Regions from separate parts of the Sphingobium sp. TomMM35A genome, predicted to be linked through region 3. Evidence: predicted binding sites of a transcription regulator. Region 3 holds the regulator's gene; each other region holds the start of a gene.
What was found. Region 3 encodes LexA, which represses DNA repair genes until DNA is damaged. Its sites were predicted from a motif close to GTTCCNCNCTTGTTCT; they were not measured.
Positions count from the first base shown of each region.

Region 1: a site for LexA is predicted at 1,874-1,889, ahead of uvrA (excinuclease ABC subunit UvrA). Genes of this name have one in related genera too.
Region 2: a site for LexA is predicted at 1,531-1,546, ahead of ACYU8T_RS12685 (ImuA family protein). Genes of this name have one in related genera too.
Region 4: a site for LexA is predicted at 1,188-1,203, ahead of ACYU8T_RS09785 (S24 family peptidase). Genes of this name have one in related genera too.

Region 1 covers NZ_BSRC01000001.1:326,297-329,853, reverse strand. The annotation lists gene ACYU8T_RS01765 (winged helix-turn-helix domain-containing protein) at 1-232, opposite strand, end outside; gene ACYU8T_RS01760 (hypothetical protein) at 275-523, opposite strand; gene ACYU8T_RS01755 (hypothetical protein) at 633-866, opposite strand; gene ACYU8T_RS01750 (UrcA family protein) at 1,068-1,430, opposite strand; gene uvrA (excinuclease ABC subunit UvrA) at 1,901-3,557, shown strand, end outside.
Region 2 covers NZ_BSRC01000001.1:2,515,584-2,519,140, reverse strand. The annotation lists gene ACYU8T_RS12690 (Y-family DNA polymerase) at 1-812, opposite strand, end outside; gene ACYU8T_RS12685 (ImuA family protein) at 709-1,524, opposite strand; gene recA (recombinase RecA) at 1,705-2,778, opposite strand; gene ACYU8T_RS12675 (response regulator) at 2,881-3,237, opposite strand; gene ACYU8T_RS12670 (hybrid sensor histidine kinase/response regulator) at 3,318-3,557, opposite strand, start outside.
Region 3 covers NZ_BSRC01000001.1:642,589-646,145, reverse strand. The annotation lists gene moaC (cyclic pyranopterin monophosphate synthase MoaC) at 1-350, shown strand, start outside; gene ACYU8T_RS03205 (molybdopterin molybdotransferase MoeA) at 347-1,525, shown strand; gene ACYU8T_RS03200 (hypothetical protein) at 1,581-1,736, opposite strand; gene lexA (transcriptional repressor LexA) at 1,888-2,559, shown strand; gene ACYU8T_RS03190 (ComEC/Rec2 family competence protein) at 2,520-3,557, opposite strand, start outside.
Region 4 covers NZ_BSRC01000001.1:1,950,491-1,954,047, forward strand. The annotation lists gene ACYU8T_RS09780 (XdhC family protein) at 1-310, opposite strand, end outside; gene ACYU8T_RS09785 (S24 family peptidase) at 466-1,140, opposite strand; gene ACYU8T_RS09790 (hypothetical protein) at 1,256-1,441, shown strand; gene ACYU8T_RS09795 (hypothetical protein) at 1,438-1,806, shown strand; gene ACYU8T_RS09800 (hypothetical protein) at 1,817-2,632, opposite strand; gene ACYU8T_RS09805 (TIGR04063 family PEP-CTERM/XrtA system glycosyltransferase) at 2,668-3,557, opposite strand, start outside.

The DNA of each region.
Region 1 (3,557 bases), 320 kb from region 3:
CCGTCAGCACCGCGCCTTCGCTCGACGTCGCCACCAGTGGCGCAGACCAGCACCGGTTCATCACGTCCACCAGCATCCAGCAGCGGCGATAGCTCATCTTCAGCTTCCGCCCGGCCGCCGAAATCGATCCCTCGCTGACGATCGCGTCGAGCAGGTCGGCCTTGCCCGGCCCCATGGCGATCTCGTCGCCACAATAAAGCTGTATCTTGATCTTGAGGCCCGGCCCGCTCATCCGCTCTCTATGGCATGGGCGGGCCGCACCGCCAATGCCGCGTCAGGGCCGCCGTTCCAGCACCGCGCCGATCATGCTGCGCCACACGGCAACGTCGCCCGCCTGCGCCATCTGCTCATCGGGTTCGCGCAGCGTGTGGAGGATCGCATAGGCATCATCCACATGGTCCTGCCAGCTCGCATCCACCGCGCCCGACGCGTGCGGATCGCTGCCCTCGCCATTCAGGCTCAGCTGGCGTCCGGCCAGCACCCGGGCAATGCGTTCGATCGCGGGAGTAGCGGAAGTCGGCATCAATAAGGCTCCTCTCACCTTTTTCAGCGTCGTGCGCTCGGCGAACCGCCCGGCCACCGCCGATCCGGTTCGCCTCGCCCATCGATCATATCATCAATATCGCCGCCGTCTATCGCCCGGCCTTCTCATCCTCATCATCTTCTTCCTGGAAGCCCGATGAAGGAACCGGATCGCCATGATCGCCCGGCTTGGTCGCCGATGGCGGATCGGACGCATCCATGCTGTCCATCAATCCTTCTTCCAGCTGCTCCTCGGCGGTGACGGCATGGTCCTGCGCATCCGTGGGGCGCTCATCATGCGCCTCTTCACGGCTGTTGGGACGAATATCGGTCTTGTCGCTCATCTTTCTCTCCTTGGCGCAGCGAACACCGCGCGCCACGCAGGATCAACGGCCATTCCCGATGGCCGGTTCCAAGGGAGCATCTTCATACAGACAGCTTCAGACTAGCTTCATTGTCCCCCCTCCCGCAGGCGGGAGGGGGTTAGGGGGTGGGCCAGCGCAACGCCAGCGACGAAGAGCTGGTCACCCTTTAAACGCGGACGCTCAATTCCCCGCGCCCGGCACCTTGTCCTTGCCAACCTCAGCAAAGCGGCTCGCATCCCCGCCCTGCGCCTTTGCGATCGCGATAGCCATCGGCTCACGGACATGATCCACCGCCGCGATCTGGCAGGCGCGCAGATCCTTCATCGTACGCCCCGGACAGACCTTCACGGCAGCGCGGCGGACACGCGCGGTCAGCTCCCGCTGACCCGACTTCTTCGACAGGTCCAGATCGCCATAGCGCACCTCCACGGTACGGCCGTTGGATTCGAACGGAATGGCGCCAGCCTGTGCCGCCGCGCCCATGAACAGGGTCGCAGACAAAGCGGCGAGCAACGCGCCGCTGCGCTTGGCAAAAAAAGTCATGATTGGTCCCCCTCAATTGAACTGCTGCGGCCTTGTCGCTCTTGAAGGCGACCTTGCCCGCGATCAACCGGAGGGCTGGGACCCGTCAGTCCTTCCGGCGGGTGCCGAAATACTCCCAACAAAAGCAGCTGTCGACCCGGAAAAGCCTTGTTGTCGTAGCGTAAAACACCGTTCACCGAAATCGGCGTGAACAGTAAAACGCCCCCGGCGCAAGGGATGGCCGGGGGCGTATCCGGGATGCTGTCGGGCTATCCGGGATTTCTCATGTCTCTGGACTCGGAAGACGCCGCCGTTACGGCCTTCCCATGAAGTTCCTTATACACCTAAACAGGTTAATTTCGCTTTCTCTTTCGACGATCCGCCGCACGCTCGCGCCGGAAGGCATGCCCCGCTTGCGAGCCGCCATCCGCTATCCCATATCCGCGCGATAAACTTGCCCCATCAGAACAAATCTGGAACAACACGCCCCCATGAGTCTGACCACAATCTCCGTACGCGGCGCGCGCGAACATAATCTCAAGGGCGTGGACGTCGATCTCCCCCGCGACAGCCTGATCGTCATCACCGGGCTTTCGGGCTCGGGCAAATCCTCCCTCGCCTTCGACACCATCTATGCCGAGGGTCAGCGCCGCTATGTGGAGTCCCTCTCCGCCTACGCCCGCCAGTTCCTTGAGATGATGCAGAAGCCGGACGTCGAGCATATCGACGGCCTCTCCCCCGCCATCTCGATCGAACAAAAGACGACCAGCCGCAACCCGCGCTCCACCGTCGCGACCGTCACGGAAATCTACGACTATATGCGCCTCCTCTGGGCGCGCGTCGGCGTCCCCTATTCCCCCGCGACCGGCGAGCCGATCAGCGCCCAGACCGTCAGCCAGATGGTCGATCGCGTCATGCAGCTCCCCGAAGGCACCCGCTTCTACCTCCTCGCCCCCGTCGTGCGCGGCCGCAAGGGCGAGTATAAGAAGGAGCTGCTGGAGTGGCAGAAGGCGGGCTACACCCGCGTCCGCATCGACGGCGAAATGTACCTGATCGAGGACGCCCCCGCCCTCGACAAGAAATACAAGCATGACATCGAAGTCGTCGTCGATCGCCTAGCCGTGGACGCCGACATGGGCACCCGACTAGCCGACAGCTTCGAACAGGCGCTCAAGCTCGCCGACGGCCTGGCTTATGTGGACCTGGCGGACGGGACCGTGGCCGACATTCTCCCCTCCCCTTCAGGGGAGGGGCCGGGGGTGGGGGCTATCCCCAAGCGCGAAGGCACCCTGAAAGGCGCCGAAGCCCCCCCCAACCGCATCGTCTTCAGCGAAAAATTCGCCTGCCCCGTCAGCGGCTTCACCATCCCGGAAATCGAACCCCGCCTTTTCTCCTTCAACGCCCCGCAAGGCGCCTGCCCAGCCTGCGACGGCCTCGGAGAACGGCAGGAGTTCGACCCCGAACTCGTAGTCCCCAACGAGCATCTCACCCTCAAGAAGGGCGCCATCGTCCCCTGGGCCAAATCCAATCCGCCCAGCCCCTATTATATGCAAGTCCTCGGCTCCCTCGCCAAGGAGTTCGGCTTCAACCTTGAAACGCCCTGGATTGATCTCCCCCAGGAGGTCAAAATCATCATCCTCCACGGCACCGCAGGCAAGCCCGTCACCCTGCGCTTCGTCGACGGCAAAAAATCCTACGAGGTCAAGAAACCCTTCGAAGGCGTCATCGGCAACCTGAACCGTCGCCTCCTCCAGACGGACTCCGCCTGGATGCGCGAGGAACTGAGCAAGTACCAGACCGCCATGCCGTGCGAGACCTGCCACGGCGCCCGCCTCAAGCCCGAAGCCCGCGCCGTCAAGATCGCGGGCGAGGACATCTCCATGTCCACCCGCCGCTCGGTGGTGGACGCGCTCGGCTTCTTCTCCACCCTCCCCGCCCAGCTCACCGACCAGCAGAACCAGATCGCCAAGGCCATCCTCAAGGAAATTGTCGAGCGCCTCGGCTTCCTCAACAATGTCGGCCTCGACTATCTGAACCTCGACCGCACCAGCGGCACCCTGTCGGGCGGCGAGTCCCAGCGCATCCGCCTTGCGTCCCAGATCGGCAGCGGGCTGTCGGGCGTCCTCTACGTCCTCGACGAACCCTCCA
Region 2 (3,557 bases), 1.9 Mb from region 3:
CGTTGCAGCGCATAGGCGGTGCTGCCCACCGGTTCTGCGAAACGGCGCTCGATCCGCAGCACAGGGCGTGGGCGGCGGGGGCTAAGCGGACGATGCCCCAGACCCAACAGGCGGTGCAGCGCATCCACCGCCTCCTCGCCAAAACGCGCCGCCAGGGTTGCGGCTGGTCTGGCGGCAAGGTCGCCGATGGTGCGCAGCCCCGCACGCCGCAACGCCACGCTGCTTTCCTGCTCCAACTCCAGCGCCTCCACCGGCAGGCGGCGCAAGGCAGCCTCTTCATCGGGCGCTGGTCCTGCGGAAAAGCGGCACAGCGCATGGGCTCCCTCCGCCGTGCCCGCCATCGCATGACGCACCTCCATGCCGTGCCGCTCGAACCGGTCCACCGCCTCACGCGCCATGGCCTCCTCCCCGCCCCACAGATGCGCGCAGCCGGTGATGTCCAGCATCAGCCCATGCGGCGGATCGATCGCCGCCGCCGGCGTATAGCGCGCGCATCCATCGCACAGCCGCTCCAGCCAATCCTGATCGGCGTGGTGATCAGCTTCGAAGCTGACAAGGTCGGGCTCCTGCGCCCGCGCATCAGCCAGCGTCATGCCCGCGCTCAGGCCCAGCGCCAGCGCGTCGGCGTCCGGCGTGACAAGACGCATCGCCCCGCGCATGGACTCGACGATGGCGACCGGCCCGGCACCGGCCTGCGCCTGCCACAGATCAGGCCGCGCGATGCGCAGCCGGTCGACCGCCAGGAAGGGGAACCACAGCGCCAGGTAGCGCCGCCTCTTCAGCGCGTCCTCCGCTTGCCCATCCATGCTCATGGCGTTCATCGCACTCTTCTCCAAAATCTCCCCGCTCGGCATTCCACACCATCCGCCATGTCATGCCGTCCGGCCCCGACCGGCGGCGCAGCAGGTGGAGTGAAAAGGCGCTCATGCCCGGCGCGTTGCCCGGCAAAGGCAGGGAAGGCGCGGCCTCCACCCGCCACCGCGTCTCCGCCGCGCTCGGCACGGGATCGCCGCCGATCCGCAATAGGAAGGCCGTGACTCCCGAGGTTTCCGCCGCCAGCGCCAGGCGGCGGCTTGCCGTCAGGTCCATGAGCGGCGCGCGCCCGCGCAGTTCGATGACCAGCGCACCCAGCGCCGGGCAGCGCAAGGCATCGACCGCCGCCCGCAGCAACAGCGCCTCATCCTTCATCGCCCCGATCAGCAGCCGCGCCGGATCAATTCCCAGTTCCGCAAGTCCCGGCCCATAGGGCTGCCCGCCCGCCCCCTTGGCAAGCCGCAGCCAGAAGAGCGGCAAATCGCCCGCCGCCAGATGAGCAAGGATCAACGACAGGCCCGCTGCCGCGCCTTCATCCTCGTCACCGCCGAAAAGCTCATGCAGCCGCCCGCGCGCCAGACCGCCTTGCAAGGCCTGATCGAACAGACCATGTCCCGTCTCCACCGGCGCACCAGCCTCCATCGCCGGAATGCCTTCCAGCGATGCGATATGCCGCCTGAGGGCTGCAAGGGTTTTTACCGACTCGACCATAAGAATGTTCTTCTTATGTTCTTTTCGATCCTCCGACGAACCCTGTCAATCAGGGATGCATTGCCGTTGAGGGAGCGGGCAGAACTCTCAGCGCCAACGTACGAGAATCAAGAAAGGCCCGCTGCGACATGCGCAGACAGGCCTTTCACTATTCATAAAAAACGCAGGTACTAGCGCGCCTCATTCGCCGTCGTCATCCGGTTCAGGTCCTGTCATCATACCTTCAGCAACTTCCTCGGTCTTGCCGCGGATGGCGCGTTCCAGGCGTTCGGCCATCTCCGGATGTTCCTTGAGGAAAGTCTTGGCATTTTCCCGGCCCTGCCCGATGCGAACGGAGTCGTAGGAGAACCATGCGCCCGACTTTTCGACGATGCCGGCCTTGACGCCTAGATCGAGGATCTCCCCGATCTTGGAAACGCCTTCGCCATACATGATGTCGAATTCGACCTGCTTGAACGGCGGGGCCACCTTGTTCTTCACCACCTTCACGCGGGTCGCATTGCCCACGATATCGTCGCGATCCTTGATCTGGCCGGTGCGGCGGATGTCGAGGCGGACTGATGCATAGAATTTAAGCGCGTTGCCGCCCGTCGTCGTTTCCGGATTGCCGTACATAACGCCGATCTTCATGCGCACCTGGTTGATGAAGATGACAAGGCATTTCGACCGCGAAATCGATCCCGTGAGCTTGCGCAACGCCTGGCTCATCAGGCGCGCCTGAAGGCCGACATGGCTGTCGCCCATCTCGCCTTCGATTTCGGCGCGGGGCACCAGCGCGGCCACCGAGTCCACCACCAGCACGTCGATCGCGTTCGACCGCACCAGCGTATCGACGATCTCCAGCGCCTGTTCACCAGTGTCGGGCTGCGACACGATCAGTTCGTCGATATCGACGCCCAGCTTCTTGGCATAGACCGGGTCGAGCGCATGTTCCGCGTCGACAAAAGCTGCAACGCCGCCCGTCTTCTGCGCCTCTGCAATGGCATGCAGCGCCAGCGTGGTCTTGCCCGAGCTTTCCGGGCCATAGATTTCGATAATGCGCCCGCGCGGCAAGCCGCCAATGCCGAGCGCGATATCGAGCCCCAGCGATCCCGTCGAAATCGCCTCGATCTCGATCTTCTCGCGGCTACCCAGCTTCATCGCCGAACCCTTGCCGAAGGCGCGGTCGATCTGGGAAAGGGCCGCTTCCAATGCTTTCTGTCTGTCCATTGTCCCTGTCTTCTTGGAATCGATGAGTGAGAGCATTGCTGTCATCGGCCTATCCCCTGTCAAGCGGAAGCGCCGATTAAGTGGCGCCTTGGCCACTACGTATCCGCTTTGTTCTCAAAGAACAAGAGGGGAACGGAAATTTCCTATTTAGGCGGAAAGCACCTTCGCCAGCGCCCGCTCGACCGCGCCGATCGTATAGGGTTTCGCCAGCGTCGGCCGATCCGCATGACCTGATGGCACATCATCAGCCATGCCGCCCGTGGCGAAGATGAAGGGAATTCCAGTCTCGGCCAATATGTCGGCCACGGGCCAGCTTTTCTCGCCCTGCAAATTGCAGTCGAGCAGCGCCGCGTCAAAGCCGCCCCTGCGCGCCTGATCGCACGCCTCATCCACCGAAACGGCAACCGCGTGCAGGCGATATCCCAATGTTTCGAGATAATCTTCCAGCATCATGCCGATCATTGCTTCATCTTCGACCACCAGGATGGTCTTGCTGTCCGACATGTGCGATCCCCTATTTCGTCACGCTCGCTATCTTATCATCGACGCGCGGACCAGCATAAACGCTTGATCGTTCAAGAAGTTCATTCAGCCGTGGGCCGCATGGCCAGGGCGTCACGCGCGGCCTCTGCCAACTGGCTGACGGAAAAGGGTTTTGGCAGGAAGGCGACATTGGCAAGGTCTATCGACTTGCGCAGTTGTTCCTCGGCATAGCCCGACATGAACAATACCGGAAGGTCGGGATGCGTATCCCTCGCCCGCGCAACCATGGATGGGCCGTCCATGTTGGGCATGACCACATCGGAAATCAGCAGGTCGATCTG
Region 3 (3,557 bases):
CGGCCGCCATCGCCCAGGGCCTCGTCAAGAAAGGCGACGTGCTCGCTGTGGCTCGCGTCGCAGGCATCATGGCGGCGAAGCGGACCGCAGACCTCATTCCCCTGTGTCACCCGATAGCGCTGACGTCCGTCTCCATCGATTTCGATCTTGAGCCACAGGGCGTCACGGTGACGGCCACTGCGAGAAGCGCTGGACAGACAGGCGTTGAGATGGAAGCACTCACCGCCACCTCCGCAACGCTGCTCACCATCTACGACATGGCAAAGGCCCTGGATAAAGCCATGGTTATCGGCAACGTTCGCTTGCTTGCCAAATCGGGCGGTAAGTCGGGCGACTGGCGGGCCCCATGAGCCTGCTCCCGGTCGCGGAGGCTCAGGCTCGCCTGCTCGCGCTGGGCAGCCGCCTGCCAGAGGAAGAAGTGACGGCATCTGCCTGTGCAGGCCGGTGGCTGGCACGCGATATATTTGCCCTGCGCGACCAACCCTGGGCCGATCTCTCCGCGATGGACGGCTACGCGATCAGGGCAGCAGAATGGCCCGGCCCCTGGCGGATCGCCATCGAAAGCACGGCGGGAGCAGCCCTTCCCCCGGCACTGGCGGCCGGGGAGAGCTGCCGCATTTTCACCGGCGCGCCACTTCCTCCCGGAGCGGACGCCATCCTGATCCAGGAAGATGCCGAGCTTCGCGATGGACTCCTATATCCGCGCGGCGACGTGCTGAAGGCAGGGCGGCATGTTCGAGCCACCGCGACGGATTTTTCCGTGAACCAACGGCTCCTGTCAGCCGGAGCAGCGCTCGGCCCAGCCCAGATCGCGCTCGCCGTCCTGGGCGGACATGGAAGCCTTCCGGTCGGCGCCAGACCCCGCGTCACCCTGATCTCCACCGGCAATGAACTTGTCCCCCCCGGAGCGCCCACCCCGCCCGGCTGCCTCCCTTGCTCAAACGCGCCCATGCTTGCTGCGATGCTCGGCGCCATAGGAGCGGAGGTGATCGACATCGGCATCATCCCCGACGACCTCGAAGCATTGACCAAGGCGCTGGAAAACTCCGCCAAGGCCGACATCATCCTTTCGACCGGCGGGGCGTCGGTTGGTGATCATGATCTGGTTCGCCCGGCCTTTGCCGCAGCGGGCGGCAGTCTCGATTTCTGGAAGATCCGCATGCGGCCCGGCAAGCCTCTGATGGCCGGAAAGCTCGGGCACAGCATCTTCCTTGGCCTGCCCGGAAACCCCGTATCCGCTTTCGTGACCGCCACGCTGTTCCTGCTGCCGCTCGTCCGCCACCTGGCCGGTGCGGCGGATCCGCTCCCGCGCTCCGCGATCGCATCACTTGCAGCGCCGCTTCCGGCGACGGGCGAGCGCGATGATTATCTCCGCGCCTTCCACACTGCCGATGGGCTGGTGTCGGTCACCTCGCAGGACAGCGCTGCGACCGCTGCGCTCGCCCAAGCGGAATGCCTTATCGTGCGGCCCGCAGGTTCGTCCCCGGCAACCGCCGGAGAGCAAGTCACCATCCTGCCGCTTTAGCAAAGAGAAAGGGGCCGCGACGCGACCCCTTCCCATGCTTCAACCAATAGGTCGATCAGCGCTGCTGCTTGCCTTGTCCGCCTTTGTCCTTGTGGCTTTCGCCCATCTGACCCTGACGGTTTTCCTGCTGCTGCTGACGGCCGCCCTGGCTGGAACGGTCGCCACCCTGCTGGCGGCGCTGATTGCTGTCCTGGTTGTTCTGGTTCGCCATCATTCTCTCCTATTCACCCTCTTTAGGAAGGCGGCTATTGAACGGCTGTGACGCAGGTCCGTTCCTTTCGTTACGCTTGGCGCAAGCCGCTTGACTCGCCCCCTTCCGTTTCCTATGCGTTCTCCATCCGTTCCATGGAGGACAAGCGGGCATGCTGACGCCTAAGCAACAGGAATTGCTGAGCTTCATTCAAAATCGGCTCGAGGAAGGCGGTGTTTCGCCTTCTTTTGAGGAGATGAAGGAAGCTTTGGACCTGCGATCAAAATCCGGGATACACCGGTTGATCAATGCGCTGGAAGAGCGCGGATTCATCCGCCGCCTGCCAAATCGCGCACGCGCACTCGAAGTGCTGAAGCTGCCCGAAGCGATGAACCGCGCGCCCAAGGCCGTCTCTCCGCCCAAGCCTCAACTGGCTGCAAAGCCTCCGATCGCCGCAAATGACGTGATCGAAATTCCGCTGCACGGCAGGATCGCGGCGGGTGTTCCGATCGAAGCCATGGAAGGACAGAATATGCTGTCCGTTCCAGCGGCACTGCTGGGTGCTGGGGACCATTATGCTCTGGAGGTCTCCGGTGACTCTATGGTCGACGCAGGCATTCTCGATGGCGATTTCGCGCTGATCCAGCGGACCGAAGTGGCTCGCGAAGGCCAGATCGTCGTTGCCTTGATCGAGGAAAGCGAAGCGACGCTCAAATATTTCCATCGGCAAGGGCCGAAGGTCAGGCTTGACCCGGCGAACAGCGCTTATGAAGCGCAGATCTACGATCCCAAGCAGGTGCGCATTCAGGGCAAGCTCGCGGGATTGCTGCGGCGATATAATTGATCGGACTTGTGGCGGGACGGTAAGTAGGACGGCTGCACAACCCACGGATGTGCGTCGCCCGCCTTCTTGGCAGTCCGTACCGTCCCTCCATCAAGATCGATTGCCAGCCCGCCCGTGCGCGCCAACATCCGCCGGTCCGCTTTCAGCCAGCGCGGACGGCACCAGGCGGGCAGGCGGCGATCCGCGATAACTATGTCCGCGCGCGCACAGTCCCGTTGCAGGCTTTCCCTCGGAACGACGACGCCTGTCCTCGTTACCAGCAACTGCCACAGGCGCCCTCCTCCCCTGATGGCGACCAGGCAGAGGTCAATCGAACAGCGCGCTTCGGGCAGTGCCGCGATCGGGCTCAAAGTCCCCTCATAACCTGCGCTCTCGGCGATCATGTCCCGGACATAATCGCCTGCCCGCTCACGCAGGATCGCCATGCTGCCATCCTGCTCCCGCACCGCTACATGCCGTCCATCAGCCGTGACGAGAATGTCCGGAGGTGAACTCAGCACAATGACGGCGACGCCCGCGGCAACGGGCACTAAACCACACCAGCGCCAGGCATTCCGCCAGAGCAGGCACCAAAGCCCGCCCAGCACCATCATCCCAAAAACAAAGTTTGGAACGACCGGCGCGGTAACGACCGCCCACGAACTTGCCGCCACGCCATGGGCGATCATCAACAGCAGTTCGAGCGCTCGGCCGGTGAGCCACCAAGCCGGAGCGCCCAGACCCGCGACGTCCAGCAACAAGGCGATCGCTTCAAGCGGCATCACGACAAAGGTGGTCAGGGGAATAGCGATGAGATTGGCGAAAGCGCCCAACACTCCCGCCTTGTGGAAATGCGCCAGCGCGATCGGTGCGAGAACCAGTTCCACCGCGAAACCGGAAAGAAGGAGTATGACCAGGTGCCGCATCAATCGCCGAAACCCTGCCTCCTCCCGAGCCGCCGCAAAAGCGCGGAAGCGAGGATGCTCACTCAAGGCCACGAGCGCGATCACCGCCCCGAA
Region 4 (3,557 bases), 1.3 Mb from region 3:
CTACTGGCTGCACCAGCACGCTGATCTCGCCCCCGCATGGAAGCCCCACGGCCCACGCATCGCCATCGGCAACGCCATAGCGTTCGACATGCGCAGCACGCCCGGCGATGACGTCCGCGGCGCGTTGCAGCACGTCCGCTTCGACACAGCCGCCCGAAATGCTGCCTTCGAAGCGGCCATCGCCATGGACGATCATATGGCTGCCGCGCGGCCGGGGCGCAGATCCCCATGTCGATACGACCGTGGCCAGCGCCATCGGCTGGCCATGCCATTCGATCGCCTTGCGGATCACCGCGTCATTGTCGTTCAATCGGAGCCTCCTTGCGCCGTCCGCACATAGGAAGCCTTCGCCATCGCGCCAAGCTAGAGCATCGTGCGCAAAAGTGGGGACCGGGTTCGCGCTTCAAACGATGCGATAACAAAAACCAGAGCGCGCGACCTGCGTCCGATTAAACGCGGCGCGCTCTAGACCAGCCGCCGCCCGGTCCAGACGACCCTGCCAACGATGGCCACCAGCGCCGGATCGATATCCACCCAATCGGGATAATGGACATTGTCGCTGAGCACGCTGAACAATCCCCGGCGCGGCCCCATGGCGATCCGCTTCACCATCAGCACGCCATCCAGCCGCAGCACATAGACGCCGTCGCGCAGCCGCATCGCGTCATCATCATGATCGACCATGATCTCATCGCCATCATTGAGCGTGGGCGCCATCGATTCGCCGTCCACCCTGATGATCGAAACGCGCTGTGGCCGCACGCCCAGATGGCGCAACCATTTCGCGTCGAAAGCCATCACGCCGGCCGCGCGCTCGTCCTCGTCAAGCGACCCGGGGCCAGCCGAAGCGCCCAAGGAGAGGCGCGGCACCGGCACCACGGCAGGCAACGGCCGCGATTTCCGTTCCACCATGAACTCCTGCCGCGCCGGTCCGCCCAGCACGTCCTCGGAAACGCCAAAATAGCGGGCGAGAATCCGCCGGTCTTCCTCATCCAGCTTGCGCGGTGTCCCGCGCTTGATGAATTGCTGAATATAGGAGGGGTTGCGCTTCAGCCGCCGGGAGAGGTCAGAATAATTCTCCCCTCGTTCGGCGATCAGCCGTTCCAGCACTATGCGCGGATCTTCCAAATCAACGGCCATGACAGAATCCTATCGATAGGATTTTTCCTAGACAAGTAGGAAATGCAGGAACAGATAGGAAACATCCTAGAGATTCGCGGCGGGCGAATCCTGTTGCAGAGGGAGATTGAAACGCATGTTGATTCGCGCCGTAGAGAAGTTCCTGCGGGACAACGGCATTCCAGCAACCCGCTTTGGCCGGGAGAGCGTCCGCGATCCGCGGTTGGTATTCGACCTGCGCCAAGGGCGGGAGCCGGGGGAACGGATCAAGAGACGTATAGAACATTTCATGAACACATATCGCAGGAGCGCGGGCCAATGACAAGTATGGATCATCTCCGCCAGAGCCGAGGTCCGGTCGCAAACGAAGGAATGCGCCGCAGCACTGACCCGCTGCCACGGCTGCTCGCGCAACTCATCGAACGCGCAGGCGAGCCCGCCAGCATTGAGCGGGCGACCAGCCGCCCATGGGCCAGCGCCTTGTTTCAGGGACGTCGGCACGTCATCGCCCTGCGGATGACTGGGCCGGACGCGAAGGAAAGGCGGGCACGCTTCGCCTTAGGGCTGGAGGATGCCGAGTGGTCCCTGACCCGGCATTTCGTTGCCGACATCAAGATTGACGGCGGCCGCTCGGCTGCCGATCAGGAACGGATCGAGCTTTCCGCGCTCACCATCGAAGACTGGTGAGCGGCGGGGATCAGCGCGTGCGGTCTGCCATGGCCCTTAATGTGCCGAGCGCGGCCCGCAGCGCCTGATCGACGTCATCCTCGACATGATCCCGCACCGGGACGCGCTGTTCGACGGGCATGTCCGCAATGACGTCGGCCTCGAGAGCCGTCCTGCTTCCCCGCACGCGTTCGGCTAGCCCCCTTTCGAACCGGGCCGTCAACTCGGCAAGGGACGGCATCGCCGATACGGGAGCCTCCGTCCGAGTCGCTTCTACGGGAGCAGGAGGAGCAATATCCTCGAACTCGGCATAGGTGGGCTCATCGTGGCCAGCTTCTTCAAAAGAGGATAGGCCCGGCTGGATGATCGCCTGCTCTTCGACCTCAGGCACTTCCGGTTGCTCCCCGCGCGCGGGCGCGATCCGGGGGAAGATCTCCAGCCCGCCAAAGTCCCGGCTGGCGAAGATCGGCGTACGTGCAGGCGCATCGGGATGCGCGTCAGCACGGCGCGCCAGCGGGCGCGATATTCTGGACGCTCCGGTCGCCCGGCCGCGAGACAGCCAGTTCAGCTTCGGCAATGCAAAACCCATATCACTCACTCCCGTGACGCTGTGACGGCGTCGATCCTTTTTCATCGGCACTGGCGCAGCGCCCAAACATGCAACGCCTGTCGCCATCAGCGCGCCGAACCCGGCGAGCAGCAAGCGTGCCTTCAACCCCAATGGCGGCGCGGCAGCGGGCATGGCCTCGCTCAGGCCGCTGGACGCCACGATCGTCTCGACCAGCCCGGCGGGCATTGTCAGCAGGATCATGCCCACCGCGATCCCCGCCAATATGGCCGGGGTCATCGCTTGATGAGATCGTCCTACAATCAAGCTCCCACTCATGCGGCGGCACGGACATGGGCGGGCCGCTGCGCCAGCAACCGCTCATAAACCGGCTGATAGCGCAGAATATTTGACGACCAGTTACGTTCCCGCTCGACAAAGGCGCGCGCCGTTGCACGGCGATCATCCCAGAAGCCCCGATCGGCGAACATTTCCGCCAATGCAGACGCGATCGCGGCCGGATCACCAGGCGTGAACAACGTGCCGGTCACCCCATGCTCGATCAGTTCGCGATGGCCGCCAACATTGGAAGCCGCCACCAGCCGCCCCTGCGCCATCGCCTCCAGCGGCTTGAGGGGAGTCACAAGATCGGTGAGCCGCATCGCCTTGCGCGGATAGGCGAGCACATCGACCTGCGCATAATAATCCTCGACCTCGTCATGCGGCACGCGTCCGACGAAGACGATATGGTCGGCAAAGGGCGAAGCTGTCGCCTGATCCCTCAGCGCCCGTTCACAGGGTCCGCCACCGACGAGCAGCAGCTTCACCCTGGGGCGGGCGCGGACAAGCCGGGGCATGGCGGCGATCAGGTCGTCCAGCCCTTCATAATCATAGAAGCTGCCGATGAAGCCGACGACGTCCGCGCCATCCAGCCCCAGCCGGGTCGTCAGCGCCGGGTCCCGAGGCACCGGCGTCCCGAATTGCTCCATGTCCACGCCATTGGGCGAGACGATGATCTTTGCGGGATCAATCCCCCTTGCCACCAGATCGCCGCGCAGCCCCTCGCAGATGACGGCTACGGCATCGGCTGCGCGCACCGCGTGGGTTTCGAGTTGCCGAGTCAGCCAATAGCGCGGGCTTCCCTCGGTGCCGGTGCCGTTGCCGACCGCTGCATCCTCCCAGAAGGCCCGAATCTCGTAGATCATCGGAATGTCGTGCCGCTTGG